One region of the Pediococcus sp. M21F004 genome, then DNA from elsewhere that is predicted to be linked to it. Evidence: a T-box and tRNA genes for the amino acid it is inferred to sense, from the RefSeq annotation. Region 1 holds a T-box; the other holds one or more tRNA genes.
What was found. The T-box of region 1 lies ahead of leuS (leucine--tRNA ligase). A T-box ahead of a tRNA ligase gene usually reads a tRNA of that ligase, here a tRNA-Leu.
Positions count from the first base shown of each region.

Region 2: it encodes a tRNA-Leu, which carries the amino acid that the T-box ahead of leuS (leucine--tRNA ligase) is inferred to sense. The anticodon was not compared.

Region 1 is NZ_CP177314.1:604,912-617,354, reverse strand. It holds gene metK (methionine adenosyltransferase) at 1-591, shown strand, start outside; gene ACLHK8_RS03185 (MDR family MFS transporter) at 654-2,123, shown strand; gene ACLHK8_RS03180 (tRNA (mnm(5)s(2)U34)-methyltransferase) at 2,163-2,729, opposite strand; gene ACLHK8_RS03175 (phosphatase PAP2 family protein) at 2,726-3,370, opposite strand; T-box leader at 3,468-3,685, shown strand; gene leuS (leucine--tRNA ligase) at 3,740-6,154, shown strand; gene ACLHK8_RS03165 (hypothetical protein) at 6,298-6,624, shown strand; gene ACLHK8_RS03160 (putative polysaccharide biosynthesis protein) at 6,857-8,536, shown strand; gene ACLHK8_RS03155 (pseudouridine synthase) at 8,547-9,272, shown strand; gene ACLHK8_RS03150 (NAD(P)H-hydrate dehydratase) at 9,333-10,169, opposite strand; gene ACLHK8_RS03145 (universal stress protein) at 10,301-10,759, shown strand; gene ACLHK8_RS03140 (glycosyltransferase) at 10,914-11,996, shown strand; gene ACLHK8_RS03135 (Cof-type HAD-IIB family hydrolase) at 12,105-12,443, shown strand, end outside.
Region 2 is NZ_CP177314.1:1,787,908-1,808,913, forward strand. It holds gene dapG (aspartate kinase) at 1-908, opposite strand, end outside; gene asnB (asparagine synthase (glutamine-hydrolyzing)) at 911-2,788, opposite strand; gene proC (pyrroline-5-carboxylate reductase) at 3,034-3,831, shown strand; gene ACLHK8_RS08915 (NADPH-dependent F420 reductase) at 3,886-4,569, opposite strand; gene ACLHK8_RS08920 (LLM class flavin-dependent oxidoreductase) at 4,563-5,621, opposite strand; gene nagA (N-acetylglucosamine-6-phosphate deacetylase) at 5,845-6,990, shown strand; gene ACLHK8_RS08930 (GntR family transcriptional regulator) at 7,054-7,755, shown strand; gene ACLHK8_RS08935 (WecB/TagA/CpsF family glycosyltransferase) at 7,824-8,549, opposite strand; gene ACLHK8_RS08940 (nicotinate phosphoribosyltransferase) at 8,665-10,137, shown strand; gene nadE (ammonia-dependent NAD(+) synthetase) at 10,150-10,971, shown strand; gene ACLHK8_RS08950 (cation-translocating P-type ATPase) at 11,218-13,878, shown strand; gene ACLHK8_RS08955 (hypothetical protein) at 13,896-14,333, shown strand; gene ACLHK8_RS08960 (Tex family protein) at 14,690-16,861, shown strand; gene ACLHK8_RS08965 (SprT family protein) at 16,870-17,331, shown strand; tRNA gene ACLHK8_RS08970 (tRNA-Leu) at 17,397-17,482, shown strand; gene ACLHK8_RS08975 (sigma-54-dependent transcriptional regulator) at 17,723-20,611, shown strand; gene ACLHK8_RS08980 (mannose/fructose/sorbose PTS transporter subunit IIA) at 20,861-21,006, shown strand, end outside.

The DNA.
Region 1 (12,443 bases):
CAGCATGATCCAAACGTATTGCTTGAAACAATTCGTGAAGATGTCATTGAACATATTATCAAACCAGTGATTCCTGCTGAGTTACTTGATGATAATACTAAGTATTTCATTAATCCAACTGGCCGCTTTGTTATTGGTGGACCACAAGGAGATGCCGGATTAACTGGTCGTAAGATTATTGTTGATACTTACGGTGGTTTTGCTCGTCATGGTGGCGGTGCTTTCTCCGGAAAAGACGCAACTAAAGTTGACCGTTCAGCTAGTTATGCGGCTCGTTACATTGCGAAAAACATTGTAGCTGCTGGATTGGCACACAAAGTTGAAGTTCAGATAGCTTATGCCATTGGTGTGGCTCAACCAGTATCAATTTCTGTAGATACTTTTGGAACAGGAACTGTTTCAGAGGAAAAGCTTGCTGCCGCAATTCGAAAAGTTTTCGATTTACGACCAGCAGGAATTATTAAAATGTTAGACTTGCAGCGACCAATTTACAAAAAGACCGCTGCTTATGGACATTTTGGTCGAACAGACGTTGATTTACCTTGGGAGCATACCGATAAGGTCGATGCTTTAAAAGAATTATTGAAGTAAGAATTTAAATGATCTCTTCCGCAATTCGCGTGGGAGAGGTTTTTTAGTTGGAGAGGGACTACATGACAACAAAAAAAACAAATGTTACTTTAGTTACCATTGCAATTTTTGTGGCCACATTTTTAACTGCCGTTGAAGGTACAATTGTATCAACGGCGATGCCTACAATTGTTGGCGATTTACATGGCGTTAACTTAATGAACTGGATCGTATCCATTTATTTATTAACGAATGCGGTAGCAACGCCCATTTATGGGAAGTTGGCTGATCTTTTTGGGCGAAAACGAATTTTTATTATTGGAATTATGATTTTTATTATTGGGTCAGTTTTAAGCGGAACTGCTAATTCGATGCCTACTTTGATTGGGTGGCGAGCCTTACAAGGAATTGGAGCCGGCTGTATTATGCCTGTTTCAAATACGATTATCGCTGACATTTATCCCTTCGAGAAACGTGCACGTGTGATGGGATTCAATGGGGCTGCTTGGGGAATTGCGGCAATTATCGCGCCATTATTGGGTGGTTTTATTGTTGATAAACTGACTTGGCACTGGGTATTTTTCATTAATGTGCCAATCGGACTTTTGACAGTGTTATTGATCGCTTTGTATTTACACGAGAAACCACATACGGCTGTCGGGAAAATTGATTATTTAGGAAGTCTTTGGCTGACATTGACGTTATTGAGTCTAATGTATGGTTTTCAGATCCTTGGTGAAGCCAACTTTGCTTGGACGTCCGTGATAGTTTGCTTTGTCATTACCTTGGTAGCACTCTACTTATTTATCAATCGTGAGAAACGAGCATCAGATCCGATTATTTCGTTAAAATTATTTAAGAACCGTACTTTTGTCACCCAAAACTTGGCTACGATGCTTGTTTCTGGTTTTTTGATCGGTTTTGAAGTTTATTTGCCGACTTGGACGCAAGGAATTCTTGGCCTACCAGCTTCCTTAGCAGGGTTCGCGGTGACACCAAGTTCGGTAATGTGGATTTTTGGTTCGTTTTTGGCAGGGAAGTTTATTCTTAAACTAACTCCAAAACAGACCTTGATGATTAGTTTGGTCTTCTTACTGATTGGTAGTGCGTGGCTGGCGTTACTTCCACAAACAACCCCATTTTGGTTGTTCTTCGTGATTGCCACCGTGTTAGGTACTGGGTTTGGGATTACCATTACATCGACCACGGTGACTTCACAACGGTTGGTGGCCGCAAAAGATATGGGAGTGGCAACTTCATTTAATACCTTGGCAAGAACGCTTGGTCAAACGCTAATGATGTCCATTTTTGGAATTATTATGAATGGAACTATGAATAAAGGGGTTGCCCATAGTTCAGATCTTAATATTGGCATGATGAACAAGTTAATTAATCCGCAGACGGCTTCATCATTACCAGCCAAACTGATTCCAGAATTACGGACGATTTTGTATCAAGCCTTGCACAATATTTATTTAGCAGGTGTGATCTTAATTATACTGGCCATTTTAATTAATAGTTTGGATTATCGGCATTCAAAAACAACTAACTAAAAAATCGATTTCTGCCTTTAAAAGCAGGAATCGATTTTTTTAGCGTTTTTGAATGGCAAATAAAATTGGCGGATCATTTTGTTGATTAATGAACTGATAGGTTAATACTTGAAAGTCTTTTTGAGGCAATTTTTTTAGGAACTCTTGTAGGGATTCAAGTTCTTCACGCCCACCTGGATGACCATAGTAACTAACGACAACGACTAAACCACCGACACTTAGCATTGATAAACATTGATTGATAGCCGCAATGGTCGTTTTGCCATGGGTTACCACTGATTTATCGCTTCCTGGGAGATAGCCGAGGTTAAAAATAGCTGCTGAAATTTCCGTATCTTCTGGGATATGGTTGTTAATATGTTCATGACCATCCTTGATCAAAGTCGTTTGGGGTAACAATCCAGTCAATAAAAGTTGGGTTTTCGTTTTCTCTAATCCGCTTGATTGAACATCAAATCCATAGACATGGCCAGATTTTCCTACACTGGCGGCTAAATAAACAGTATCGTTTCCATTTCCGACGGTGGCATCAATCACAGTATCTCCTGGGACAACCACTTGATCTAACAAAGTGTGACTATAACGTAATGCTGATTCTAAATTCATTTTTGAACAAGCTCCTTTTTACTTGGTAAAACTAAATAGGCAGTTAATAAGACAATGGTGGTTCCCAAAAGAAAGCCACCAAGTACGTCACTAGGGTAGTGGACGTTTAAGTAAATACGTGAAATTCCAATTAGGATAATAAAAATAAAGGCAATTAGATAAATGAGCCAGCGCTGCCAACTTTTTTTAACCAGCACAGCTGCAATGATAATGATAGTTCCTAAAAGGACTGTAATACCAGTAGAATGGCCACTTGGAAAACTATAGCCCCCAATGGAAATCAGTTTATGAAGGGGACGAGGTCTTTTAATAATTAGTTTGATGGCTTGATTTCCAGAAGTTGCGAGTAAAAGAGCAAGTGCGGTAAAGCTCAGTAATCTAGAATGTTTTTTGTAAAGTAGCCAAGCAACCAAGACTAAAATAAAACCAATGTGCGGTAATGGATTACCTAGAGTTGTTAAGAATAGAAAAAAACTAGTTTTGTTTGCTGTGCGATTTGTTTGAATAAAGCTGGCGATAATTTGATCAAATTGTTTAACCAAATTAGTCTGTAAGTAAACTGAGGCCATCAGACCAATAAAAAGAATAGCAGTGATTAAACCAAAAATGAGCCATAAATGATGCTGTTTAGTGGATGACATAAAATTCTCCTTCTTAACTTTCCTAATGCGCTTCTAGTATATCAGATTTCTATCGGCATCTTGCTTTTTTGTGGTTAGTTTGATAGGATTAATCCATTAATATTAGTTGAAAAGAAATAGTAAGTACAGAACCCTTTTCCAGAAACTATACGGTTAATGTGAGTATGGATTGGAACTGTGCTGAACTCATCTTTTTGGTGATTAATAGTGAAGATAAAGTAGCTGTTAACGTGAATTCGCGTTAAGAATTTGAGAGTTCGACTGACTTATTCAATCGTAAATATAGGTGGTACCGCGGAAACTTCCGTCCTATAAGATATTTTTTGATATCTTATAGGACTTTTTTTATTTTAGAAAGGGTGGAACAAATTGGCATATAATCACGATATAATTGAGCGCAAATGGCAGCATTACTGGCGCGAAAACAAAACATTCAAAACAGTTGAGGATTCAAGCAAGCCTAAATACTATGTTTTGGATATGTTCCCTTATCCTTCTGGTCAGGGTTTACATGTTGGGCATCCTGAAGGTTACACAGCAACTGATATCATGGCTCGTTTCAAACGGATGCAAGGCTACAAAGTTCTTCATCCAATGGGTTGGGATGCATTCGGATTACCAGCTGAACAATACGCATTGAAAACTGGCCATAATCCCCGTGAATTTACTAATCAAAATATTAAAAATTTTAAACGTCAAATTCGCTCACTTGGTTTTTCATATGATTGGGATCGTGAAATTAACACAACCGACCCTAAGTACTACAAGTGGACTCAGTGGATTTTTGAACAATTATATAAAAAGGGATTAGCTTACGAAAAAGAAACCCTAGTTAACTGGGCTCCTGATATGATGGGAGGCACAGTTGTTGCCAATGAAGAAGTTATTAATGGCAAAACAGAACGTGGTGGATATCCGGTTTATCGGGTTCCAATGAAGCAGTGGATGCTTAAGATTACGGCATATGCAGATCGGCTGTTGGATGACTTAGATTTAATTGATTGGCCTGAAAGCATTAAAGAAATGCAACGTAACTGGATCGGTCGTTCAACAGGTGCTAGCGTCAACTTTAAAGTTGAAGGTACAGATGATGAAATTGAAGTCTATACAACCCGTCCTGACACGCTGTTTGGCGCAAGTTACATGGTTATCGCACCAGAACACTCATTGGTCAAAAAGATCACGACAGACGCTCAAAAAGCAGCTGTGGAAGCCTATGAGAAGAAGATTGAAACTAAATCTGATTTGGAGCGGACCGATTTAAACAAAGACAAGACCGGTGTATTCACTGGAGCTTACGGAATTAATCCAGTTAATGGCGAAAAATTACCAATTTGGATTGCCGATTATGTGTTGGCTTCATACGGAACTGGTGCAATTATGGCTGTTCCGGCGCATGATCAACGTGATTGGGAGTTTGCCAAGAAGTTTGATTTGCCAATAAAACCAGTTATTGAAGGCGGCGATGTAGAGGATGCTCCTTACACTGGGGATGGTGTGCACATTAACTCTGAGTTCTTAAATGGCTTGGATAAGGCGACGGCGATTGATAAAATGTTGGCCTGGCTTGAAGATAAGGGTGCTGGGCATAAGAAAGTTAATTACCGTTTACGGGACTGGATTTTCTCACGCCAACGTTACTGGGGTGAACCAATTCCCGTCATTCACTGGGAAGATGGGGAAACAACTTTAGTCCCAGAAGACGAATTGCCACTAAAATTACCAGCAACAAAAGATCTTCAAACTTCTGGATCATACGAAAGTCCGCTTGCTAACCTGACAGATTGGGTTAATGTTGTAGATAAAAATGGTCGTAAGGGCCGGCGTGAAACAAACACAATGCCACAATGGGCGGGGAGTTCATGGTATTTCTTGAGATATATTGATCCACATAATGAAGATCGAATTGCTGATATGGATCTTTTGAAGGAATGGTTACCCGTTGATCTATATATCGGTGGTGCAGAGCATGCGGTCTTACATTTACTTTATGCCCGATTCTGGCACAAAGTTTTGTATGATATCGGAGTTGTTCCAACTAAGGAACCTTTCCAGAGGTTGGTTAACCAAGGCATGATCTTGGGTGATAATCACGAAAAAATGTCTAAGTCTAAAGGCAACGTTATTAATCCAGATGATATTGTGGATCAGTACGGCGCAGATACCTTGCGGCTTTACGAAATGTTCATGGGACCTTTGACTGAATCGGTGGCATGGAGTGAAGATGGCATTCATGGTAGTGAAAAATGGATTGAACGTGTTTGGCGTTTGATGATTGATGAAAATAATCATCCTCGTGATCGCGTGACAACATTTAATGATGGCAAACTTGATAAAGTTTATAATCAGACTGTGAAGAAAGTCACGGAAGATTTTGAACATTTACATTACAACACGGCCATTTCCCAAATGATGGTATTTGTGAACGAAGCGTATAAGGTAGATGCCTTACCTTTAGCCTACATGGAAGGCTTTGTAAAAATGATTTCACCAATTATGCCGCATGTTGCAGAAGAATTATGGCAATTATTAGGTCATAATGAAACCATTACGTATGCTGCTTGGCCAACTTTTGATCCGAAAAAATTGGAAGAATCAACAGTTCAAATCGTTCTTCAAGTGAACGGTAAAGTTCGTTCTCACATGAAGGTTGCTAAAGACACAAGCAAAGATGAACTCGAGAAATTGGCTTTGGCCGATGCAGGTATGCAAGAATGGTTAGATGGCAAAACGATCCGAAAGGTGATTGCCATTCCAAATAAGATTGTGAATATCGTTGTTTAATTCAACTAAATAAACAGATCCAAAAGGCGCCCAGAGCTTATTTCTGGACGCCTTTTTGTTAGACTTGAAAGTAATTCTAGATATGATACGCTAGAACTTAGTATTTTGAAATTATTCAATTGAAAATAGAGGCTTTAAAAAATATGACTATTGATAGTATAGTGGGCAACATCGTTTCAGAAATTAATATGCGGTTGCATCCTCGCACAGATGGAATTAAGTACCAGTTTGAGAGATGCACATTTCCTGTTACATTTACGCGGGATGGCTATAAAGAGGCTGACGGTTGTGCCATTTTTTTAGTAGAAACAGATGGCAGCTATACAGTGACTAAGTTTGAGTCGCGGTACATGGATGTTGAAGATCCCTTGCGGAAAGTCTATCACGGAGCCTATTTTGAATGCGATGAGGAACCGACAGCCATGGACGAGCTCATTGAAGACGTGGCAGCCGGGGTTTCAAAAAATTAATTATGGATACAAAAAAGAACGCCAGACCACTATAAATGGTCTGGCGTTCAGCACTATCTCAACTCCAACTAGTATACCGCAAAGTTTTGAATTTAGCAAAGGCCGTTTTCGTTTTTTTAACGATCCTCGCTCATTTCTTTATATTTTCTTACGAAATAAATTAAAATTTGAATTGCCTTCAAGGCATGATAAAATAGTTAAGATTGAGTAATTGAAAGCAGGTCAACAAATTATGTCTGAAGAACCTCAAAATAACCAACAAACAACTAGCGCGGGATTTCAACCGTTGCGAAACACTAATAAAGAATCTAGTTCAAAAGATAAAATGATCGAGGGATCAGCCTGGATGACGGCGGGAAGTATTTTTTCTCGGATTCTGGGGGCAATCTACATAATTCCCTGGGTGATTTGGTTTGGTAGTATGAGTGATAACGCGAATGCGTTGTTTGCTAAGGGATATAATATTTATAGTTTTTTCCTAATTGCTGCGATTGCGGGGATTCCCTCTGCAATCGCCAAACAAGTTGCGCATTATAATACAATCAATGAGTTTGCGGTAGGACAACGACTGTATAAACGCGGGTTGTTACTATCCGGAGCCACTGGGATCATTTGCGCGTTAATTCTGTACTTTGGTGCACCGGTGCTTTCGAGTGGGGATGTGAATGTGATTCCTATTCTGCATTCGTTAGCCTGGGCAGTTTTGGTTATTCCCACAATGAGTTTAACCCGGGGCTTTTTCCAGGGGTATCAGGAAATGGCACCGTCTGCGATTTCGCAGTTTGTCGAACAGCTAGCCCGGGTAGTGTATATGTTAGTTACTGCGTTTCTAATTATGAAAGTGCAGCATGGTAATTGGGTCAGCGCAGTTTCGCAGTCTACGTTTGCAGCGTTTATTGGTGCCATTGGGGGAATGTTAGTGCTTGTTTTCTATTATTTGCGCCATCGCAGTCGTTTGCGAGAGTTAGCCCAAAATAGTAAACAAGAGTTAGCGATTCCAACAAAACAACTCTATAAAGAAATTATTGCACAAGCAACACCATTTATTATTATTGGCTCGGCAATCACCATTTTTCAACTGATTGATCAGTATTCATTCTTTAGTATTATGAACCACGTCTTCAACTATTCGACCTCACTTGTGAATACCCTTTACGCTGATTTTGCGTTTAACTCGAATAAATTAGTGATGATTGTTGTTTCTTTGGGCTCGGCAATGGCCATTACAGCTGTTCCAATGCTTTCAGAGGCAAAAACGCGTGGGGATAAACGGGAAATTAATAGCCAGATTACGGATGCTTTGTTACTATTTGCATTCTTTATGATTCCCGCAGCTTTAGGGATGGCAGCTGTAGCCCAACCGCTAAATACATTATTTTATCACTATGATGTAGTTGGGACCTCCATTTTGGAGGTTTCTGCCTACGTTTCCGTCATTCTAGGGCTCTTTACCGTTATCTCGGCAATTATGCAGGGGGTTTCCGAAAACGTGCGGGCAGTCGCTTATTTTGCGATTGGCGTGGTTGTGAAGCTTGTCCTTCAGTATCCGCTGGTCGCTTACTTAGGAGCGATGGGGCCAATCCTTTCGACAGGAATCGGATTTTGTGTGGTTAGTTGGCTGATCTTACGCCATTTAAATCAAGAATACGGAATTGGTTTTAAACGAATGAGTAAACCAATTTCTGGGATCCTCGGGTTTAGTTTATTGACATTTATTGTTGCTTTTGCAGTCGTTCGGCTGGCTTATTTGTTCTTGGATCCGTACAGCAAGATGATAGCAGTAGTCGTTTGTGTTTTAGCAGCTTGCCTAGGCGGTTTTGTCTATTTATACGCGACATTAAAGACAAGGTTGGCAGATTTCATGCTGGGATCCAGAGTGGAACAAATTCGACGATTATTGAGAATTCATTAAGGGGTGAATTATGCGAGTTGATAAGTTTTTACATCAAATGAACGTGGGCACACGAAACCAGATTACCCAGCTGATTAAAAAAGGGAAAGTGACCTTAAATACCCAACGTGTCCGTAATGGGAAAACTCAATTAGATCCTGCCCAAGACTTAGTTAAACTGGGTGAACAGGAAATTAAGTATCAGGTTCACTATTATTATTTACTAAATAAGCCACTAGGTGTGATTTCGGCTTCGACTGATACTCACCAAAAAACAGTCATGGATATATTCAATAAATCAGATTATCGGCCGGATTTGTTTCCGGTCGGGCGCCTAGATAAAGATACGGAAGGACTATTGCTGATTACCAATGATGGCGACCTTGCACATAAATTATTGTCACCAACTCATCATATTAAAAAAACTTATGAAGCAACGGTAACCGGCAAATTAGATGATGCAGTAATCGAGAAGTTTGCTAAGGGAATTGAACTAAAAGACGGGACCCAACTTTATCCGGCTCGCCTTGAAATTTTGGATTATAACAGGATGGAAGATACAACAACTATTCATGTTGAAATTCAAGAGGGCAAGTATCATCAGGTACGCAGAATGTTTGGTGCAGTAGGGCAAAAGGTTGTCAATCTACAGCGAATTCAGATGGGGACCCTTTCTATTGACGAAGGGTTACTACCCGGAAATTATCGTGAACTAACTCAAACAGAAGTTGACGATTTACTAAAATTAACCGAATAAAATTAAATTAAAAGACTCCTTAGTGAATTTGAGAATTCGCTAGGAAGCCTTTTTTGCTGATTAGTCATTTTGGTTAGAAAACTGCGCCATCGTTTGAGGAATCTGTTTGATAAGTTGGTGGGGTAAAACAACATACTGAGTTTTACCAACTTGATCGGCAATGAAGCTGTGAAGATAAACAGCACTTAAAATACTCTTAGTTTCATTGTCAGAAAACTGAGTTACAAAAGCGCCAACCATGCCGGCCAGAGTGTCACCCATTCCACCAGTTGCCATTTCTGGGCCACCAATTAGGAGCTGATAGGTTTCATGATTCGTATAAACTTCTGTGTGATGCTTTTTTAGGATTACCGTGGCATTTAGCTTTTGTTGAGCCGCATGATTATTTGCTTCTGATTGTTCCTTAATGGGAATACCAGATAGTCGTTGCCATTCCATTTCATGCGGGGTAAAGATAATATGAGCCTGAGGTAGCACTAAATGATGGGTAGCAATTAAATCAATGGCCGAGCCATCAATTATCAGTTTTTGATTGGCTTGAATGTTTTGAAAAACAAATTGTAAAATTTCTAAAGAAGATGGCGTTTCACCGAGACCCGAACCAATCACGACACCATCCACTTTTTTTAGTATGGTCTGAATCGTTTGCTTATCAGTGAAATCAATCACCATGGTTTCAGGTAGTCGGGCGTGAAGGCTCGTAAAATTATGGGGGTCAGTTGCAGTCGTAACCAAACCACAACCTGAGTAAACGGCGGCACTACTCCCTAAAATAACTGCTCCCCCAAATTGGGCATTACCGCCAATGATTAATAATTTTCCAAACGAACCTTTATGGGTCTGTGTTGCCCGTTTTTTAATCGTTTCTTTTACTAACGTTTGTGTGATCGTCTGCATGGCATTATGCCTCCTTAGGGTTAGTATAACGAAAATAAGGCGATAATAAAAACAAGAAGAGCCTTTTACTATAAGATTTCGTAAACGCTTGCTATAATAAAGTTAAATAATCAGGAAGCGAGATGAGTCACATGCAAGATCAACAATATAAAAATATTTTGGTTGGGATTGACGGTTCAGAAACTTCAATGAGGGCTTTAGATAAGGCAATCGATGCAGCTAAACGAAATCAAGCAAAACTGTATATTGCTCAAGTTTTAAAACCACGGCAATCTTCAATAGGGCAGTCGTCATTAGGTTTTGGCGTTGTTGAAACTGATGTTGACGAAAATAATCGATTGAAAGAGCAACAGGAAACCATTGACGGAATTGTCGCGCGCGTTCAAGGCGAAGGTGTTGAACAAGTGACTGGCATTGTAAAAATTGGTAGTCCACACGAAGAATTGGCCAAAACGATTCAAAGGGAGAACCAAATTGATTTAATTTACATTGGGGCAACTGGCGCAAATCGGGTTGCACAAATGTTTTTGGGATCAAATTCGGCCTATATTTTGGAACACTCTTTGGCAGACGTCATGGTAGTTAGATAAAAATTTACAAATAAATTCAGAAAATTAATGGTGGATCGGTCATTTAAATAAGAAAACGACTGGTCCGCTATTAGTTTACGCAAAAAAGAAAGCTGGTCTTATTAAACTAACCAAAAGAGAGGGGGAAAGCCGAGATTATCTCGGTTATTCAAATATGAAATTACTAATTGTACTGGAAAATGTAAAAATGGATGGTGTGAAACGGGCCGCAACGGTTGTAGGTAACGCACTCACCGAATATGTGGATGTGACTTACTACTCGTTAGAAGATGTGGCACCTTATTATGAACTGGATGCTGAATTAGTAATTGCAAAACGCCCAGCACCGGGACATATTCTAAATTATTTTGGTGAGAAGCCTTATGAAAGATACCAACCCCAAATTGAGGACTTATGTAATTATATTCAGGCTGAAAAATTTCAAACCGTTATTTTACCAGCAGGATTAACAACAAGTTTTGCTCCGTTAATTAAGGCCCAAATTCCTGAAATTCATGTCATTGCGTGGATGCATAATAATTATAAAACTTATCTAACGCAGTATTATCAGTTAATGAAATCTGAATTTATTCAGGGATTAAAAGCAGCGGATGTTGTGGTAGTGCTAACTGAATCTGATTATTTGAATTATCGCCAATTTAATAAAAACACAGTCAAAATTTATAATCCTCTCACAATCGTGGCTGAAGAACGAGCTGACTTAAAAGCCCACACCATTGCGTTTACGGCTCGTATTTCCATTCAACACAAAGGAATTGATTTTTTACTGGAGGCCGCCCAATATTTACCAGATGATTGGAAAATTGCCATGGCAGGAGAGGGTCCCGAATCGGAAATGAAGATCTTCAAACAATTGATCGCTCAATTTGATGTGGCAGATAAAATCATTTACCGTGGAGCGCTTAAAGACGAAGCCTTACAGGCCCATTATGAGACTGCCTCTATTTTTGTATCTACTTCGCGATGGGAAGGGATGCCCTTAGTCATTGGTGAAGCTATGGGATTTGGGTTGCCAATTGTTGCGATGGAAAATACAGGTTCAAAAGAATTCTTAGGAAAAAATGAATATGGAGTTTTAACTAAAGCAAAGGATGTTCCAGATTTTGTTGAATCCTTAAATAAGCTGATAATAAGCGAACCACTCAGACAGCTTTATGCTAAGAAGTCATGTGAACGGATTCGAAGCTCTTTTATGGTGGATACTATTATAAAACAATGGCTAACAATTCTTTCTTAAAAAAAGAAGTAAAAAATGAAAAATAGCATTGAAAACATCGCAAAACTTCGATATGGTATGAGTATAGCGTTTACAATTATAGTGAACTAGGAAAGTCGATGGTTTGAAATGTATAAATTAATAGTTAGTGATTTAGATGAAACTTTACTTAGCAGGGATGGAAGCATTTCTAATGAAAATATCGCTGCAATTAAGGCCGCTTCCGAAAAAGGTGTAAAATTTGTTCCTAATACAGGGAGAGGATTTGCCTCAGTTCAACCCTTATTGAAAAAGTTGTCCTTATTTCAAAAGCCTGATGAATTTGTGATTTCATACAATGGGGGTGCGATCATTGAAAATCAGGACAACCGTGTGTTACAGACAAATGAAATGACGTACGAAGAAGCCAAAGGTGTTTTTGATATTACATCGCAATATCCACACAATGATACACATGTTTATACATTA
Region 2 (21,006 bases), 900 kb from region 1:
TGATTGGAAATATTGATAAAATCGATACTTAATTGGTGGGTCGCAAGCAGTTGAAAAATTTCGGCAGATGAAACTTTGTCAGTTGAAACGGAAAATTGCGTGAGATCGGTTTGATGGGCAATCCCAGTCACAGAACGGTAGTGTTTTACAGATGCAGCGTGGTTAGTCACTAAAGTTCCTAATTCAGTCGGCTGCTGATAAGTAGCACGAATCCGCATGGTTAAGTTAGCTTGTTTTGCAATTTCAACAGCCCGGGGATGAATCACACGCGCACCGTTCACTGCCATGTTGGCAAGCTCTTCGTAGCTGATGGTTTTAAGACAGCGAGCATGGGTGACCAAGCGCGGGTCAGCCGTCATAATCCTGTCAACATCTGTAAAAATATCAACCCGAGTGGCATTTAAGGCAGCACCTAAAATTGCAGCAGATACATCAGAGCCCCCGCGACCAATCGTTGTGATGCGGCCGTCCTTTGTCGCACCCTGAAAACCAGTAACGACCACAACATCCGCGGTTTGAAACGCGCTTTGAATAGGTTGGGGATCAACTTTTAAAATCTTGGCATTCTGAAATTCATCATTTGTGATAATTCCAGCATCATGGCCAGTCAGCGTCATCGCTTTTAGCCCTTGTTCTAAGGCGAGTTCGGTAAAGACAGTCGCAGAAATAGTTTCACCAACGGACATTAACATGTCGAGTTCCCGATTTGTAAGGTTAGTTTGTTCAGCATGAACCAAGTTTAAAAGCGCATCAGTGGCATAAGGAGTCTCGTGACTTCTAAACGCAGAGACAACCACAATAACTTTATTGCCTTGTTGGACAGCTGATTTCACATGTTTTAACGCTTTGAGTCTGGCTGACTCGTCTTTAACAGAGGACCCACCAAATTTTTGTACGATTATATCCATTTTTACTTTAACAACTCCTTAGGTTGTTCAAATACGGGGGCTTCCACATAAAGGCGGTACCATGTCATGAAGGTTAAAACAGCCCATAATTTCCGTGAATTATCGCGAACGCCATTACGATGGTCTTCTAATAATTTCAAGAAATAATCTTTATTAAGGTATTGACCAGTTTGTGATTCATTGATAATTGAACGTGCCCAGTCGTACATTTCGTCTTTTAACCAAAAGCGAATAGGAACTGGAAAGCCGAGTTTTTTACGGTTTAAAACGTGATCAGGAACGATTCCTTCGGCCGCTTTTCGTAAAATGTACTTGGTCGTGCCGTGGGCAATTCGTAAATCAGCAGGGATGGTTGAAGCGACTTTGTAAACCTCACGATCAACGAAAGGTGTCCGCAATTCCAAGCTGTGAGCCATCGTGGTCCGATCGGCATTATGCAACAAATCCCCATTTAGCCACGTGTGCATATCAATGAACTGCATTTGGGTGATGGGATCATATGCTTTAGATTCTTCATAGAAAGGTTTCGTAATTGTCTGAAATGGGTGCTTGTTGTCATAATTTTTAAAGAAAGCATGTTTTTCCGTTTCATTAAAAATAAATGCATTGCCCACGTACCGATCTTCCAGTGGGGTGGTTCCCCGCATCAGAAATGAGCGCCCTTTAACACCTTCAGGAATTAATCTTGCCAAATGGTTGAGGGCGGAATTGATGGGGCGTGTATATTTGAATGCCCGCAGAGATTCTGGCTCGTGATAAATAGTATAGCCACCAAATAACTCATCAGCGCCTTCACCAGTTAGAGCAACTTTAACGTGTTTAACGGCTTCTTTAGCCAAGAAATATTGAGGGACAGCGGCCGGATCAGCCAACGGGTCATCCATACTAAAGACAAAGTTAGGAAAGATCTTCATAAATTCTTCCGGCGTAATGATCATGCTGTAATTTTTTACATCCAATTTTTCGGCTGTTTCTTGGGCAACATCTAATTCACTGTAACCTTCTCGTTCAAAGCCTACTGAGATGGTTTCCAAGTGGGGATTGAAATTTTTGGCGATGGCCACAATAATTGAAGAATCGATTCCACCGGATAAAAAGGAGCCGACTGGCACATCAGAACGCATATGCATTTTGACGGAATCGATCAGCACATCACGGACACTTTTGATATAATCCGCTTCCGGCTTAATTACAGGATGAAACTCGCGGTGGAAATAGCGGTTAATAACAGGTGCTTCGCCTAATTTTTTAGTTAGCGTACAGCCTGGAGCTAACATCTGAATTTCATGAGTAAGCGTTTCTGGCTCGGGAACAAATTGGAAAGTCATGTAATCTTGTAGCGCATCCTCATCAAATGTTTTTGATTTCAAAATTTTGTAAATGGCTTTACTTTCGGACGCGTAGAAAAAGTTATCATCTTGAATAGCGTAGTAGAAAGGTTTAATGCCAAATTGATCTCGGGCTGCAAAAAGGGTTTGTTCCTTTTTATCCCAGATGACAAAGGCAAACATGCCTCGTAAATATTTAGTTGCATCAGAATGGTATTTTGCGTATAAAGCTAAGATAACTTCTGAATCTGATTTTGTTTTAAATGTGTAACCCTCTTTAATGAGGTTTTCACGTAATTCGATAAAATTATAAATTTCACCATTAAAAGTTAACCAGTAACGTTCGTCATCGTAAGAAAGTGGCTGATGACCACCATCCAAATCGATAATACTTAAGCGACGAAAGCCCATGGTAATGTGATCATCTGAAAAATAACCACTGTCATCCGGTCCACGATGTACCAACATCTTCGTCATGGTATGGACAGTTTGATCATAAGTAGCTTTTTTAGTTAGAGAACGGTCTGTTAAACAACCTGCGAATCCACACATAAAAGTTACCTCCCCTATTTTTAACCTAATTTTACGCCTTGTGATTGTTGGATGTCATCAAATATATATAATTTCCTAATTGTAAGTAAAGATTTTTCTATAGGAGCTATGTTAAAACTATAAAGGAAACAGATTAAATCAAGTTTAAAATCTGCCAAAAGTTGTGCGAAGCTAAGTATGGAAGGGTACATATACAAAAAACATGATAAAATACAGATATAGAAAACGAAAGTGAGCGTGTCAAAATGAAAGTTGGATTTATAGGTGTTGGTAACATGGCAAAGGCAATTATTACAGGGATGGTTAAAGCCGGTTTTTCTGGTGAAGACATTCTTGTGCATAGTGGACATCTTGAACACTACGAAGCATTTGCGAAACAAAATCAATTAGTGATCGAAGCTAGTAATGAAGCCGTCGCTAAAAAAGCGGATGTTGTGGTGTTGGCAGTTAAACCAACCATTGCAGAAGCAGTTTTACGATCAATCAAAGCGGAATTACAAACTGATAAGAAGCTCTTGGCATCAGTGGTTTCTGGATTAAGCATTGCACAAATGCAGGCGATTATCGGAAATTGGCCGGTTTTACGGGTCATGCCTAATGTGAATGTTGAAATTGGTGAAGGGATGACGGGACTCGCTGCTAGCGGCAATCTCAATCTAAATCTGGCACCTATAAAAAATGGAAAATATATCTTTGAATTGGTCGGGAAAGTGATGGAGATTTCGGAAGCCGATTTCAGCACATTTGGTGCAATTGCCGGAAGTGCGCCGGCATACGCCTATTTCTTTATTGATGCTTTATCGCGAGCAGGCGTTAAATACGGGCTAACTAAACAGGCAGCTACTGAAATTGCCGCTCAGGTGGTTAACGGCAGTGCCAAAATGGTGTTGGCGGCCGATGAAAATCCAGCCGCATTAATTGATAAAGTATCTTCGCCTGGTGGAACCACAGTGGCGGGTTTCTTAGCAATGGAAGAAGCTGGGTTTATGACCTCCGTTGTGAAGGGGATTGATGCCACGATTGCTAAAGAAACCGAAGAATAAGTTTTTAAACAAAAACACCTCTATGCAAAATGCGTAGAGGTGTTTTAATTATGCTTAATTTAATTTTGATGCGGCAATTTTTTTACCGAATTCAGTTTGATCAAAATGGTCAATAGTTTGTTTGAGATCTTGATAGGTTAAACTAGCCCCAAACAAGGGACTGCCGGGCTCGGTCATAATACCATCAGCAAGGTTATAATGGACAACTTGATCAAAACCCATGGATTCAACAAATTGAGCAACTTTGTCAACCGCTTCGTGATTATTTCCGGTTACAAATAAAGCTTTGCGTTTAGAAGAATTTTTCGAAGCAGCTTCTTCTTGCAGATTATGATAGCCCATGTGATTAAAAGTTTTGACGATGGTTGCATGCTTAAAATAAGCCTGGACTTGTTCACTGGAAGTTGAATCAGCATCCAAAACTTCCTCACGAATCCCATCAGTTTCCCACCAGTAGTTTGTGGCATCGATAACTAATTTATCTTTAAGCAGATCAGCATCAATATTTTTATATCGGCTTAGGGGAATGGCCAAGATAATAATGTCGCTGTTAGCAACCACATCTTTATTTTCCGAAGCAATCGCACCAGGAACCAGTGTTTTAATTGTGAGCGCAATTTTTTCGACTGATCCGGAACCAGAAATTCGGACCTCATAACCGGCGTTTAAAGCAAGTCCGGCTAGAACAATCCCGACTTTACCGGCACCAATAATACCAACTCGTTTGATTGTCATGATTTTGCGGCCTCCTTTTCGAGCAAGATTTCTTTAACTCGCGGAATAACTTTAGTACCAAAGAGTTCAATCATTCGTTCTCGTTGGGCCACGGTCTGATTACCGGCACCATAAACCAAATCGAAGCGGCCTAAACCAAGTAAATCAATTGTCCTAGCGATTCGTTGTGCAACCACTTCAGGGGTGCCAACATAAAACGAACCATTTTTAGTTTCACCATCAAACTGTTCGCGACTCATTGGGGCCCATCCGCGGGTTAAACCAATCCGATCAAAATTAGCTTTGATGTTTTCAAAAGCGACTTCGACAGCTTCATCTTCGTCGTCAGCAATAAAGCCGTGAGAATGAACGGCAACTGGATATTCTGGCATATTGAGTTTTTTAGCTGCTTCGTGGTAAAGATCAATATAAGGTTTGAAGCGATCGGCTTGCCCACCGATAATGGCCAGAATAACTTTATAGCCGAAACGAGCTGCTCGGATAATTGACTCTGGGGAACCGCCAATTCCGATATAGGTTTCTAATTCGCCATGTTCAGTTTTTGGATAAACTTCCTGATCTTTTAAAGCAGGACGGAATTTACCAGACCAAGTCACGGCTTTTTCTGTTCGTAATTGTTTATAGAGTTCTAGTTTTTCATTGAAAAGATCATCGTAGTCGGTTAAATCATAACCAAATAAAGGAAACGACTCAGTAAATGAACCACGACCGAGCATAACCTGTGCGCGACCATTGGACAACCCATCTAATGTGGCAAAACGCTCATAAACGCGAACTGGATCATCGGAACTTAATACAGTAACGGCAGTGGCTAATTTAATATTTTTAGTAACTGATGCAATGGCTGCGAGTACTGTTTCAGGACTAGAGACACTGTAATCTGGGCGATGATGTTCACCAACACCGATTACGTTGATGCCGTACTGATCGGCAATTTCACCTTCGTGAATAATTTGTCGAATTGACTCTGCTGCTGACTTTAAACTACCATCTTCACTGGCAACGATATCGCCAAAAGTTTCAATACCGAATTCTAATTTATTTACGTCTACCATAAGTTGTCCACCTCTATTTATTTTTTTGCTTACTTTTTGTAAGTTGTTGCAATCATAGTATTATATCTGGGTCTAAAAAGCAATTGTTTTTAACTTTAAAACGAAAGAATATGATTGATAGCATTATTTGCTGGAAAATGGGTGAAGTTAAAGTTTCTACTTGCAGTTGTGGTCTATACCGATTATAATGAACTTAAATAAAGGCGAGGGAGATTTTTAACTAATGAGTACTGTATTGAAACATGCCACAATTTATACTGGTTTAGAAAAAATTGATGATGGATTCATTCGTTTTAACAAACAAATTGAAGCCGTTGGACCAATGAGCGAATTCCGACCATTGCCAGATGATGAAATCCATTTTGCTGCAGAAACGATTGTGACACCTGGATTTATCGATGTTCACAGTCATGGTGGCTATGGTTTCGATGCCATGGATGGTGACGCAGACCAAATTAATGAAATGGTTACTAAGATGACACGCACAGAAGGAATTACCACTTATTTCTGTACAACCATGACGCAATCTAATGAAAATATTGATCATGCGATGAAAGGGGTGACCAAGGCTGCTGCGGTTAATCCCGTTATCAAAGGTGTGCATTTGGAAGGCCCATTCATTTCAGCTACTTTCAAAGGCGCTCAACCAGAACAATACATTAAAGATCCTGATACTAAGTTATTAGAACAATGGAACAAGTCAGCAAATGGCTTAGTTAAATTAATCACTATGGCTCCTGAAGATAAGGGTGCTGATGAATTTGAATCTTACTGTTTAGCACATGGCATTGTGCCATCAGTTGGTCATAGTAATGCCAAACGAGCAGATTTATTAAATAGTAAAGTCAGTCACGGAACTCATTTATACAATGCCCAACGTGAGTGGAAACATCGTGAACCAGGTGTGACTGGTCATGTAATGTTAGAAGATAACATCTATGCAGAATTAATTTGTGATGGATTCCATATTGTTCCTGACATGTTGCGTTTAGCATACGAAGTTAAGGGACCAGAGCGAATTGAATTGGTTACAGATTCAATGCGGTCAAAAGGCATGCCAGAAGGCGAAAGTGAACTTGGCGGTCAAAAAGTTTATGTTAAAGACAAGCAGGCTCGTTTAGCTGATGGCACTTTAGCAGGATCTGTCCTTGAATTTACGGATGCTTTCAAGAACGCAATGAAATTCATGGGATGCAGTATTGAAGACGCCGTTCAAATGAGTTCTGTAAACCAAGCTAATGAATTTGGTTTGGACAGTAAGGGAACCCTTGAAGTTGGTAAGGATGCTGATTTAAACTTGTTTGACGATAACTTGAACAAATTAGCAACTTACAGTTATGGACGCGAATTTTCAAATTCAGATAAATAATTTTCGAACGGCTTAATTTGTTGGTATAATAGGATTATTAGCTCGTTTATAGGAGGTGGAGACGTGGGATCTCCCATTTATATTCAAATTCATAATGAAATAAAACGATCAATTGAGGCTGGAAAATGGGCCGTTGGCAATCGAATTCCAGCAGAGCGTGACCTATCTGATCAGTTTGGCGTGAGCCGGATGACCTTACGACAGGCCATTCAAACCTTGGTGGACGAAGGTATTTTAGAACGCCGTGTGGGTTCAGGGACATTTGTGGCTAATCAAAAGGTGCAAGAAAAAATGTCTGGTGTCACAAGTTTCACGGACTTAATGCTCGCCCAGGGGAAAAAGCCTTCTAGTAAGACAATTTCATACCATGCCAGCCAGCCTTCTATGAGCGAGAGCGAGAAGCTGGAATTAGGCGACGGTGAGTTAGTTTTGCGAATGGAACGAATTCGCTATGCTGATGGGTTACCAATTTGTTTTGAAACAGCGACAGTCCCAGAAAAGCTGGTTAAGGATTTCAGTAAAGCAGAAGTGACAAGCTCGCTTTATGGAACCTTGGAGAAAAAAGCTGGGTTAGTTCCGGGGAAAGCTACGCAAACGGTATCGGCAATGTTAGCTTCAGAAAAGATTTCTGAGTATCTCTCGGTCAAACGTGGGGATGCGATCTTACGGTTGCGTCAAGTTTCTTATTTACAAGATGGTAAACCGTTTGAGTACGTGCGTACCCAATATGTGGGCGAACGTTTCGAATTCTACTTAAATCGTTAATTAAAACAAAAAATCGTGGTCAGCTTAGCATTCCTGAATTAGGATGCCAAGTTGATCACGATTTTTTGTTATTTTTTAAGTTGATGAATTTTCCACATAAACTGGGGAATGATAAGCTGGCGTTTCAAACGGCGCGGATCTGTCACTAAACGGTAAAACCATTCTAAGTGATGAGTTTGCCACCATTTTGGAGCACGTTTGACGGCCCCCACGAAGACGTCAAAACTACCACCCACACCCATCCATAATCCCTTAGTTAGATGGCGATTGCGAGCAATAAATTTTTCTTGATTAGGAAATCCTGTGGCCACAAAAATAATGTCTGGTTGTTGCTTTTCGATTGTCGCAACGATTTCTGTTTCTGATTTAAAATAGCCATCATGCGCGCCAACGAGTTTCAATCCAGGGAAATCTTTCGTCAATTTTAATTTAAGTTGTTGAATAACCTGTGGCTTTGCTCCCAGAAAGTAAACCTTTTTTTGATTCTGACTTGCCCAATTCAAAAGGTCCATAAAAATGTCGTAGCCCGGAATCCGTTCTGAGAGGGGAGTCTTTAACGTATGAGAAGCCCTCACAATGCCGATACCATCTGGTGAGATATAATCAGCCGTTAAAATCAATTTTTGATAATTTGGTTCTTTTTGTGCGTACATCACAATTTCGGGATTCGCGGTAACTACGAACGTGTTTTCGTGGTGATTAATTCGCTTTTGTAACTGATTCACAAATTGATCACGGGTGGTGTTTGCGAATGGAATGCCTAGAATTTCGATGCTAGAAAATGGCTTATTCATAATAAAATTAATCCTTTCGGGTATTGAAAATGACGCACCTGTGAAAAAATGATAAAATAGGTGCAACCGTTGTTAATATAATTAAAACATTAAATAACTGAGGAGTACACTCGTCATGACTAAAAAATATCCGGATGACAGTTTAACGTTACATACGGATGCCTATCAGATCAACATGATACAAACTTATTGGGAACAAGGAATTCGTAATAAGAATGCCGTTTTTGAAGTTTTTTTCCGTGATATGCCTTTTAAAAATGGCTATGCAATTTTTGCCGGTTTGGAACGCGTAGTGAAGTATATTCAAAATCTTCATTTTACGGATTCCGATATCGCTTATTTGAAGGAATCGGAACATTATCCAGATGATTTTTTGGCTTATTTAAAGGACTTTAAATTCAAAGGGACCATTCGTTCAGCTGTAGAGGGTGATTTGGTTTTTAACGGCGAGCCAATCATGCAAGTTGAAGGACCTTTGGCAGATTGTCAATTAGTCGAAACAGCCATTTTAAATGTTGTAAATTATCAAACTTTGATTGCAACCAAAGCTTCCCGGATTAAATCCGTGGTTGGCAGTGATGCGTTGCTAGAATTTGGTACTCGGCGTGCTCAAGAGATGAGTGCGGCTGTTTGGGGAACCCGGGCCGCTTATATTGGCGGTTTTGATGCGACTAGTAACGTGCGGGCAGGAAAAATATTTGGAATTCCAATTAGTGGAACCCATGCCCATGCGTTGGTTCAATACTATCGCAACGACTACAACGCATTTAAGGCATACGCCGAAACCCATCATGATTGTGTTTTCTTGGTTGATACCTATGACACATTAAAAAGCGGTGTGCCGAATGCGATTAAGGTTGCTAAAGAACGTGGCGATAAGAACAATTTCTTAGGCGTGCGAATTGATAGTGGTGATATGGCCTACCTTTCAAAACGAGTGCGTGAGCAGCTAGATGAAGCTGGTTTTCCAAACGCGAAGGTCTATGCTTCTAATGATTTAGATGAAAAAACCATTCAAAATTTAAAGATGCAAGGTGCTAAAATTGACGTTTGGGGAGTCGGAACCAAACTCATTACAGCCTATGACCAGCCAGCCTTAGGAGCCGTTTATAAAATGGTTTCTATTGAAGGTGAAGATGGTAAGATGGTGGATACCATTAAGCTTTCGAATAACGTTGAAAAAGTTTCTACTCCTGGTAAAAAACAGGTCTGGCGAATTTCTAAAAATGGGGATGGCAAATCAGAAGGTGATTATATTACCTTATGGGATGAAAAGCCGCAGGAACAAGATTCTATTTATATGTTCCATCCTAATTACACATACATTAATAAAACGGTCAGTGACTTTAATGCACGGCCATTATTACATGAAATTTTTAAAGATGGTGAGTTAGTTTATAAATTACCAGAATTAAAAGATATTAAGGCTTATTCTCGCGACATGCTAGATTCACTTTGGGATGAGTATAAACGTGATTTAAATCCTCAGGACTATCCAGTTGATTTATCACAAGAATGCTATGATCACAAAATGGCAAGTATCAAAGGCGTTCGAGATTTTGTCAATTCGTCAAAGATTAATGAATAGAGAGGCTAAGAGATGCGCGAATTACAACAAGAAATAATTAAAAGCTTAAAGGTTCAGCCAGAAATTGATCCGGAGGTCGAAATTCGTCGCAGCATCGATTTCTTGAAGGCTTACCTAAAGAAAAATACATTTATTAAAAGTTTGGTGTTAGGCATTTCTGGTGGCCAGGATTCAACTCTCGCCGGCAAACTAGCTCAAATGGCAATCACAGAAATGCGTGCTGAAACTGGTAATGATAGTTATCAGTTTATCGCGGTTCGGTTACCATATGGCGTCCAAGCGGATGAGTCTGATGCTATGGAAGCTATCGAATTTATGCAAGCTGATCAGGTGAAACGAGTCGATATTAAAGACGCTGCAGATGCCATGGTAACTGCGCTTGAAGCTAACGATCTAACCATTACTGATTTTAATAAAGGTAATATTAAAGCTCGCCAACGAATGATCGCTCAGTATGGGGTTGCCGGCGCAAACAACGGGATTGTGATTGGTACCGATCACGCCGCCGAAGCCATTACAGGTTTTTATACTAAGTTTGGTGATGGTGGGGCTGATGTGACGCCAATCTGGCGATTAGATAAACGGCAAGGCAAATCACTTTTAGCGGCTTTGGAAGCTCCTAAACATCTTTATGAAAAAGTGCCAACGGCTGATTTGGAAGATGATCGACCAGCCTTACCTGATGAAGTAGCTTTGGGCGTGACTTACAATGATATTGATAACTATCTCGAAGGTCATGATATTGATGAGAAAGCAGCTGAAAAGATCGAAAATTGGTATCAAAAGACCGCTCATAAACGTCATTTACCATATACGGTCTATGATCAGTTTTAAATAATTTTAAGACTAATGTAATTATGAGAGATAATCTCTTGCTATTACCTGTGCTTATAGTTATAATAAATTTACAACAAATCATGAGGGAGTAACTAGCAGTTATTTCTGCGGCAACGTCATCAGCAAGAATAAATCTGGTGTTGCCTGAAAAAGTGAGACTCGTGGATGTTCACATTTTAGTGTGGGCATGCACGGGTCTTTTTTTAAAGATTCGGGTATGCCGAAAATATAAGGAGGAAACATATGAAGGACACAAAGCGTAATTTTTATAATCAGCAAACTGAGGGCGTTTTAAAAACGTTAAATAGTTCTCAAGAGGGTTTAAGTGATGCTCAAGTTTCAAAAAGCTTGGAAGAGCACGGGAAAAACCAACTAGAGGCCAAGAAAAACACGAATTTGCTGCAAAAATTTATTGCGCAGTTTAAAGATTTAATGATTATCGTCTTACTTGCCGCGGCGCTGGTTTCGGTGTTCGTAGGTGAAGGTGTAGATGCCATTATTATTTTGCTGGTGGTTGTGCTAAATGCGATCTTTGGTGTTTTTCAAGAAGCCAAGGCTGAGCAAGCCATTGATGCCTTAAAAGAATTATCCGCTCCCCAAGCACATGTGAAGCGCAACGGTAAAGTGGTGACCATCAAAAGCGAAGATGTCGTACCGGGCGATATTGTCCTTTTAGAAGCTGGCGACATTATTCCTGCAGATTTACGTTTACTCGAATCAGCGGGTTTAAAGATGGAAGAATCAGCTTTAACTGGTGAATCTGTGCCAGTTGAAAAAAAGACTGCCGTTTTAACTGATGAAAAATTGCCAATTGGGGATCAACTCAATATGGCGTTTATGAATAGTAACGTGACATACGGCCGTGGTAGTGGGGTTGTCGTGGCAACAGGGATGCAAACCCAGGTTGGCCAAATTGCAAACATGATTAATAACGCCGAAGAAAACACCACACCTCTGCAGGAGAATTTAAATCAATTAAGTAAAGTTCTTACTGGTTTAATTTTAGTCATTGCCGTGATTGTGTTTATTGTCGGAATGGTCCGTGGGGAAGAGACCTTAATTAATATGTTGTTGACCGCTATTTCTTTGGCAGTTGCGGCAATTCCAGAAGGGTTACCTGCGATTGTGACAATCACCTTAGCGTTAGGAACACAGCGCATGGCAAAAAGACATGCCATCATTCGAAAACTGCCAGCAGTTGAAACCTTGGGTGGCACTGAAATTATTGCTTCTGATAAAACAGGAACATTAACCCAAAACAAAATGACCGTTGAAAAAGTTTTTGTAAATAATGAATTGCATGATGCTCATGATTTACAGATTAAGGATTATCCTTATAATCATTTGTTTGAGTTGATGGTATTAAATAATGATACAAAACAAACTGACGATGGTTTAATTGGTGATCCAACAGAAACAGCTTTGATTCAGTTTAATTTGGATAAAGAAGAAGATGTGGACCAATTAGTTCAATCTGAAGAACGTGTGGCGGAAGTGCCATTTGATTCAGAACGAAAATTAATGTCTACCTATAATAAGCTAGCAGATGGCCGTTATTTACAAACGGTCAAAGGAGCTCCTGATGAATTACTACAACGAGCGACTTTGTTTGAATCTGGCGAAGAAATCAAGCCAATGGACGACAAAGAACGAAAGCTGGTTTTGGATACTAATCATGAACTTGCAACCCAAGCCATTCGAGTTCTAGGGTTTGCTTATCAAATTGTCGACGAAATTCCTGAAACTTTGAAATCTGAAGTGGTTGAACAAGAACTAATTTTTGCTGGTTTGATCGGGATGATTGATCCCGAGCGACCAGAAGTGGCACAAGCGGTTGAAGAAGCAAAACAAGCCGGAATTCGTCCTTTGATGATCACTGGAGATCACCGCGATACGGCCTCGGCCATTGCCAAACGTCTGGGAATTATCGAAGAAGGTCAAGAAGATGCTGTGATTTCTGGATCAGATTTAGACGCGATGGATGATGAAACTTTTGCGAAAAAGGTAAAACAATATTCCGTCTATGCCCGAGTTGCGCCTGAACATAAAGTGCGCATTGTGAACGCTTGGCAGAAACAAGGTAAAGTTGTGGCGATGACTGGTGATGGTGTGAATGATGCGCCATCCTTGAAACAAGCTGATATCGGAATTGCAATGGGAATTACCGGGACTGAAGTTTCCAAGGGTGCCAGTGATATGATCCTCGCTGATGATAACTTTTCAACCATCGTTATTGCTGTTGAAGAAGGCCGTAAAGTTTTTGCCAATATTCAAAAAGCGGTCCAGTACTTGCTGTCAGCTAACCTTGGAGAAGTTTTGACGCTGTTCGTGATGACCATGATGGGTTGGCAAATCTTGGCACCTGTGCATATCTTGTGGATTAACTTGGTCACAGATACTTTCCCAGCAATTGCGTTAGGATTAGAGCCTTCTGAAAAAAATGTCATGAAACAAAAACCGCGCGGCCGTCAGAGTAATTTCTTGTCCGGTGGGGTTGCCACAAACGTCATCTATCAAGGACTTTTGGAAGGTATTATTACCTTAGCTGTGTACGGAATTGCTATTTGGTTCCCAGTTCACGCTTCTGAAGCACAGGCACATGCGGATGCCTTAACCATGGCATTTGCAACCTTAGGATTAATTCAACTTTTCCATGCGTTTAACTCAAAATCGATTCATGGATCAATTTTCAGTGCGACAACCTTAAAAAATAAATTCTTTAACTGGTCAATTGTGTTATCGTTTATACTATTAGCAGCTACAATTGTTGTGCCAGGATTAAATGATATTTTCCACGTAAGTCATTTAGATGTTCACCAGTGGGCAATCGTTGGTGGTGCGTCCGTATCAATTATAGTGATTGTTGAAATTGTCAAATGGTTTCAACGTCGTTTTGCTAAATAAGATTGGAGAGAAATAGCGTGCGAAAAGTAAATCCACAAGGATATGTGAACCTGATTGGAAAAGTTATGGATTCAACAGAAGAAATGGGCGGTCAAGTTGATCCTTATTTCCAAAATTTAAAGAAAACCCAGGCTTTAAAAGGAATTGATTCATTGGGCGAACGAGACCTACATGAAATTGTGAGCAATTTTAAGGAAGCTGTCGATCTGTATCAAAAAAATGCACAAACCTTAAAAAATGCCAAACCACCTGTTCAAGTTTTAGGGCGTCACAAGCAATTCGTTTCTGCTTATCAAACGTATGCAGATGATTGCGCAAAAATGTTAGAAAGCATTGATGAAGAAAATCGCAGTTTGGATTCGGCTGCGTTTGCTCAATCCGAACAAGATCAGGATAAAGATACAGATGCTGTTTCAAAGAGTTTTGAGCGGATCATGAATTTAATGGTTGGTTAGGGTACAATTTAAAAAAAATCGATTAAGAGATTTAAAAACGGCTTGCCGTTTTTGAATCTCTTTTTGGTTGTGGTTTTGCTGGTTCTCTTCAAAAACAATTGGGCTGGAACGCTGCGGACACAGCTTTAAGCCACAAAGCGTCTTAAAGGCTGGTCTTTTTGTAAGTGCTAAAGCACCAACAAAAATTTCGCGGCTGAGCCCATTGTTTTTGAAGAGAATCAGCCTAAAATCAGTGGAGACTTTTTATGTTTTGATTGACTTGTTTTCGTTCCCTTGCGTACTTCATGATATACTTGAACCTGTATGTATTTAACGTTGATGGAGAATTTAAAGTTTTAGTTTGGAGTGGAAATTTTTTGGAAGATAGAATTGTAAAGATCATTGAAAAACAACTAACAGATATCCGTCCCAAGCAAATTCATGCTGCCTTGGGATTACTTGATGAAGGGGACACGGTTCCTTTTATTGCGCGTTACCGTAAGGAGCGGACCGGCAGCTTAGATGAGGTTCAGATTCGTGAAATTCAAAGCAGTTATAACCGCGCAGAAACTTTGGAAAAACGACGCGATGATGTTTTAAAGCTAATCGCTGAACAAGATAAATTAACCACTACTTTGGAAAAACAGATTAAGGCCGCTGACAAGATTCAGACGGTTGAAGATCTTTACTTACCTTACAAACAAAAACGACGAACCAAGGCGACAATCGCCAAAGAGCAAGGACTAGAACCCTTTGCTTTTTGGCTATTAACCTTCCCACAAACTGACTTAAAACAAAAAGCCAGTGAATTTATTAACGCCGATCAAGAAGTAGAAACGGAAGACGATGTATTTGCTGGGGCCCATGAAATCTTAGCTGAGGCTTTTGGTGATAGCGCCGGATTTCGGGATTGGATTCGAAACTATACACGTAAAAATGGTCGTTTTAGTTCACAAGTAAAATCTAAAGGAAAAGAAAAAGACGAGCAAGGTGTTTATCAACTTTATTATGATTTTGATGAATCGCTTGAAAACATGGTGTCTCATCGAGTTTTGGCGATTAACCGTGGTGAAAAAGAGGGCGTTTTGAAGGCTCAAATCAAAGTGGACGAAGCTGCGATTATGCGATATCTTCATTTTCGTATTATTGGTAGTCATGAAGGGCCTGCAACAACTTATTTGCAGGCAGCTTACGAAGACGCCTACAAGCGGTTTATGGGACCCGCAATCGAGCGTGAGTTGCGAAATGAGCTAAGTGAAGAGGCCAATACCCAGGCAATCAATGTCTTTGGCGAAAATTTGTATCACTTGTTGATGCAAGCACCGATTAAAGGAAAAGTTGTGCTGGGATTTGATCCCGCTTATCGAACAGGTTGTAAATTAGCAATTATGGATCCCAATGGTAAATTCTTGGCTAAAAAGGTGATTTATCCACATAAACCAGCTTCCGCAACCAAACGGCAGGCGGCTGCAGGCGAGTTTAAAAAATTCTTGGAAGACTACCAAGTTGAGATGATCGCCATTGGTAATGGAACCGCTAGTCGGGAGTCAGAGGAATTTGTGGCAGATATCTTAAAAGAAATGCCCCGTAAAATTTATTATGTGATTGTTAATGAGGCTGGTGCTTCGGTTTATTCTGCTAGTAAAGCGGCTCGCGATGCTTTTCCGGAGTTACATGTTGAAGAACGAAGTGCCATTAGTATTGGCCGTCGGTTACAAGATCCACTTGCTGAACTAATCAAAATTGATCCAAAAGCGGTCGGGGTTGGTCAGTATCAACACGATGTGCCTCAAAAAGAATTAACCAATCAATTGGATACGGTCATCGAAACAGCCGTTAACCAAGTGGGAGTTAATTTAAACACAGCCAGTCCACAACTGTTAGAACATATTTCTGGTTTGACCAAAACGACAGCTCAAAATATCGTGACATGGCGGGATGAAAACGGGAGTTATGAAGCCCGAAATCAGTTGAAGAAAGTTCCTCGTTTAGGACCGAAAGCTTATGAACAATCGGTTGGTTTTTTACGGATTGTGCAAGGGAAAAATGGTTTGGACAATACGGATATTCATCCCGAAAGTTATAAAGTCGCTAAAAAGTTACTAGGGATGGTTGGATTGAAATTAGACCAGATCGGTACCGATGAAGCAGTCCAAGCCTTGAATCGTTTAAACGTATCCGAGACTGCCCAAGAATTAGAAGTGGGCCCAGAAACTTTAGAAGATATTATCGCTGGTTTGAAAAAGCCAGGCCGTGATTTGCGAGACGGCATGCCAGCACCATTACTGCGAAGTGACGTCTTAACTTTACAAGATTTGAAAGTTAACATGAAACTCCAAGGAACGGTGCGCAACGTTGTTGATTTTGGAGCGTTTGTGGATATCGGTGTGAAACAAGATGGTCTTGTTCATGTGTCAAAATTGACGAAGAAATTCATTAAGAATCCAGGTGAAGTTGTTTCGGTTGGAGATGTTGTGACTGTTTGGGTGGAGAGTGTTGATTTAGATCGCCACCGAATCCAACTCACAATGCTTGATCCAAACGAATAAGCAGTGCGATGACAGATACTGAATTGCAACAATTGGTGGAAAAAATTTCATTGTCAGATTTTCATCGCCAATTTAAACATCATGCTTTTTTTAATCAGCGATTAAGGACAACCGGGGGACGCTATCAATTACAGACACATGATATTGATATCAATCCCAAAATGTTATCCGAACATGATTTGTCTACACTCGTGGGAATTATAAGACACGAATTGTGTCATTATCATCTTCACCTGACCCATCATGGGTATCAACACCGGAATTCAGATTTTAGACAGTTATTGGCACAGGTGCATGGGTCTCGGTTTGCGCCAGCAGTGCAGGCCAGCTCACGGAGTAGGATGCAACTAGTGTATCGTTGCCAACAGTGTGGGCTGCAATATCATCGGAAACGGCATATTGATTTAAAAAAATATCGATGTGGTAAATGTGGCGGTCAATTGCGGCTAATTCAAACCTTACGCAAGTGATTTCGAGAAAAAAGGTTGTAACTATTACCGATATTTGCTAAGATAGTTTAGGTAATAGTTTTGTTGCACCCATGGCGGAATTGGCAGACGCGCAAGATTAAGGATCTTGTCGGGAGTTCTCCCGGTGGAAGTTCGAATCTTCTTGGGTGCATAAAATAAAGTTCATGAGTTCTCATTTTTGAGAATCCATGGACTTTTTTGTTTAATCAGATGATACACAATGGGCGTTTAGATAATGTATTCAATAACCAAGCCTGCTTTAAAAGCCAAAGCATCAAGGATGGCGAGCTACTAAGGATTAAATTCTGTATTAATTAACCCGGTGTGCTAAAATGATACTGTATTATTAAGTGTATCAAAAATGAACGCACAAAACTGAGGAACAACTAATATGAAGAGAAAAGATCGGATTTACCAATATATTGTCGAAAAAACAACTCCGGATGAAACAAATCAGTTAACCGGTGCAGAAACTTTTACTACAGAACAAGTGGCTGATGAGTTAGATTTGATCCGCTCCAATGTCAGCAAAGAATTGAATCAACTGGTCCGTGAAGAAAAACTAACTAAATTGGCGGGACGACCAGTTCGTTATTGTCGTCGCGGCGCAGCTCAAGAGCCCGAAAAAGAAGTAATTACATCACCACTTTCGGCAGGCAAACGCCGTATTCATAGTGGCTTAGAGCACACTGAAAAACCAAAAAAATCAGCAGGTATCAGTGATGTTTTTGAGCACATGATTGGGAATAGCTCTAGTATGCGTAATCAGATTGAACAGGCCAAGGCTGCAATTTTGTATCCACCACGTGGCTTGAATACCCTCGTGATTGGCCCGACCGGATCTGGTAAAACATACTTTGCTAATGCCATGTTTCAGTTTGCTCAAAATCGGGATTTAATAAAAAAAGACGATCAACTAATTACCTTTAATTGTGCGGATTATTCGCATAATCCAGAGCTGTTAATGTCACATTTGTTTGGGTACGTAAAGGGTGCTTTCACGGGTGCAGACGAAGAGAAAGATGGGCTGATTCAAGAGGCTGATAACGGGATGCTATTTTTGGATGAAGTGCATCGGTTACCTCCCGAAGGCCAAGAAATGATCTTTTATTTCATGGACCACGGCACCTACAGCAAATTGGGTGAGACTTCTAAGATTCACCATGCTAATGTGCGTTTAGTTTGTGCAACAACGGAAGATCCAGAAAGTTCTCTATTAAAAACTTTCGTTCGCCGAATTCCGATTACCATCCAATTACCTGCATTTAATAAACGGAGTGCAAAAGAACGAGTTGAATTGTTAAAGGTGCTGTTAAGCCTTGAAGCCAATCGGACTCACAAGCAAATTACGCTAACAGAAGATGTTGTCCAGTCGCTTTTAGGTAGTGTGACTTACGGAAACGTTGGTCAGTTGAAATCAAACATCCAACTGGTTTGCGCACGTGGTTTTTTAAATAGCATTGAAAACGAAAACGAAATTGTGATTACAGTGGATGACTTGCCACCGAATATTAAGGATGGGTTAGTTCATCTTGCGGCTAATCGTCGTGATTCAGGCGAAATTTCTAAGTTATTAGAGCCTTACATGACCATTCAGCCGGATTCTGATACCCACGTGTTAACGAACCGAAATGATAGTTATGAATTGCCATATAATCTGTATGAAATTATTGGTGATAAGGCGACTTTGCTTCGTCAGCAAGGATTAGACCAAGAGCATATCAATCATTTCATTACGACTGATATTAATCTTCATTTAAAAACTTTTTCGCCAGATGAAGATGATACACGCGGTGAGTCAAAACTTGCAGAAATTGTGAATCAAGATATCATTGATTTCACCAAGGAAACGCAAGTTAAAATCGAAAAAATCTTAGACTATAATTTTCGCGATAATTTCTTGTATGCTATGAGTTTGCATATTAGTTCCTTCATTAAAAGAATTCAGTCTGGGAAACCAATGCGAACAATGAGTCGTGATTTGATTGCCATGGTGGAAGAGTATCCTGACGAGATGAAGGTGGCACAAAAAATTAAGGCCCAGTTGGAAAATCGTTATAATGTGCCGATTCCTGAATCTGAAAGCTATTATTTAGCAATCTTGCTTGTTTCACTAAAAGTGGCACCAACCTCTGGGAAAGTTGGTATTGTGGTGGCCGCACATGGAAGCAGCACGGCGACATCCATGGTTCAGGTTGTGTCTCAATTACTATCTGATAACACCATTCAATCGTTTGATATGCCTCTAGACATGAATCCTAAAACGGCTTATAAGGATATTGTGGAGTGTGTTAATCGTGCTGATGAAGGTAATGGCGTTTTACTACTTGTTGATATGGGATCGTTAAGTACTTTTGGCACCAAGATTACGGAAGAAACGCATATCCCGGTTAAGACCATTGATATGGTCACAACGGCGATGGTCTTGGAGGCAGCTCGAAAGGCTTCCTTTATTGAAACGGATTTAGCAGCTATTTATTCAGAGCTCCGCGAATTCCGTGGCTATTCTCGTGTGAATGCCAGTACGAAAAAAGAAGAATTGCCGAATAGTTCAAAGGAAACAAATTCAACGTCAGTCCGTCCAAAGGCAATTGTGGCAATTTGTTCAACAGGTGAAGGAACGGCCAAGAAAATTCAATCGATGTTGGACCAATTATTAGTGGAAAACTTAATTGAAGATATTAAGGTAATTCCAATATCTTTAGTTAATATGGATGAACATATCCACAGCCTCCAAACGGAGTATCAAATTATTGCGACAACTGGTGTTACGCATCCTGGCATTCAAGTGCCATTCATGCCCCTACAAAATCTTTTGGAAGGTGGCGGCGAACGGTTCCTTGATAAAGTGTTAGAGCGCGATTCCCTTAGTTCTTTTGATAGCCATCAGGATATGAAACTAACCAAAGAAGTTTGTGCACAATACTTGGATGAATTTTATACTTTTATTAATCCACATAAAATTACCGATGTTTTATGGCAGTACATTGATCAACTTCAGGCTGATACAAATAAAAAATTCAGCGAACCGTTCAAAATTAATCTCATCATGCATATCGCAGGAGCCATCGAACGCTCGTTGACGAATGGTGAAATATCGGCCAGCGATGCAGAATTAAAAGAGATGGTCAATTCTAAGTGGTATTCAGCAGTGAAGGCAGTGGATGATATGTATCTTCACCGAATTAGAATTGAATTACCACCAGAAGAAGTTTATTACATTGTGAAACTCCTTGAAAGCTGGCAAGTTAAAGATGAAACGGTCAGTTTAACTAACTAAATACACAAAATTGATTCACAAATAACACACAAAGCTGATACACAACACTGTATCAGCTTTGTGTGTTATTTTAAAACGCTTTAAAGTAGGCGTTTTCATTTAGTGTACTTTGGCACGGTTTTTGCTTATATATAAGTGAGTGCAAAAAAGATGGTCTTGTACTTGTAAGGATCAAATTTCGTTACAGGCGATTGAGAAATTATTTGTTTATTTTTATTTACTGTAACAATCATAATAGGAGGTATAGAAATGGTAGGGATTATCATTGCTAGTCATGGTGAATTCGCTAACGGAATCTTGCAATCCGGATCAATGATCTTTGGAGATCAAGAAGACGTAAAAGCTGTTACATTAAAGCCCAGCGAAGGACCTGACGACATTAAAGGAAAATTGGA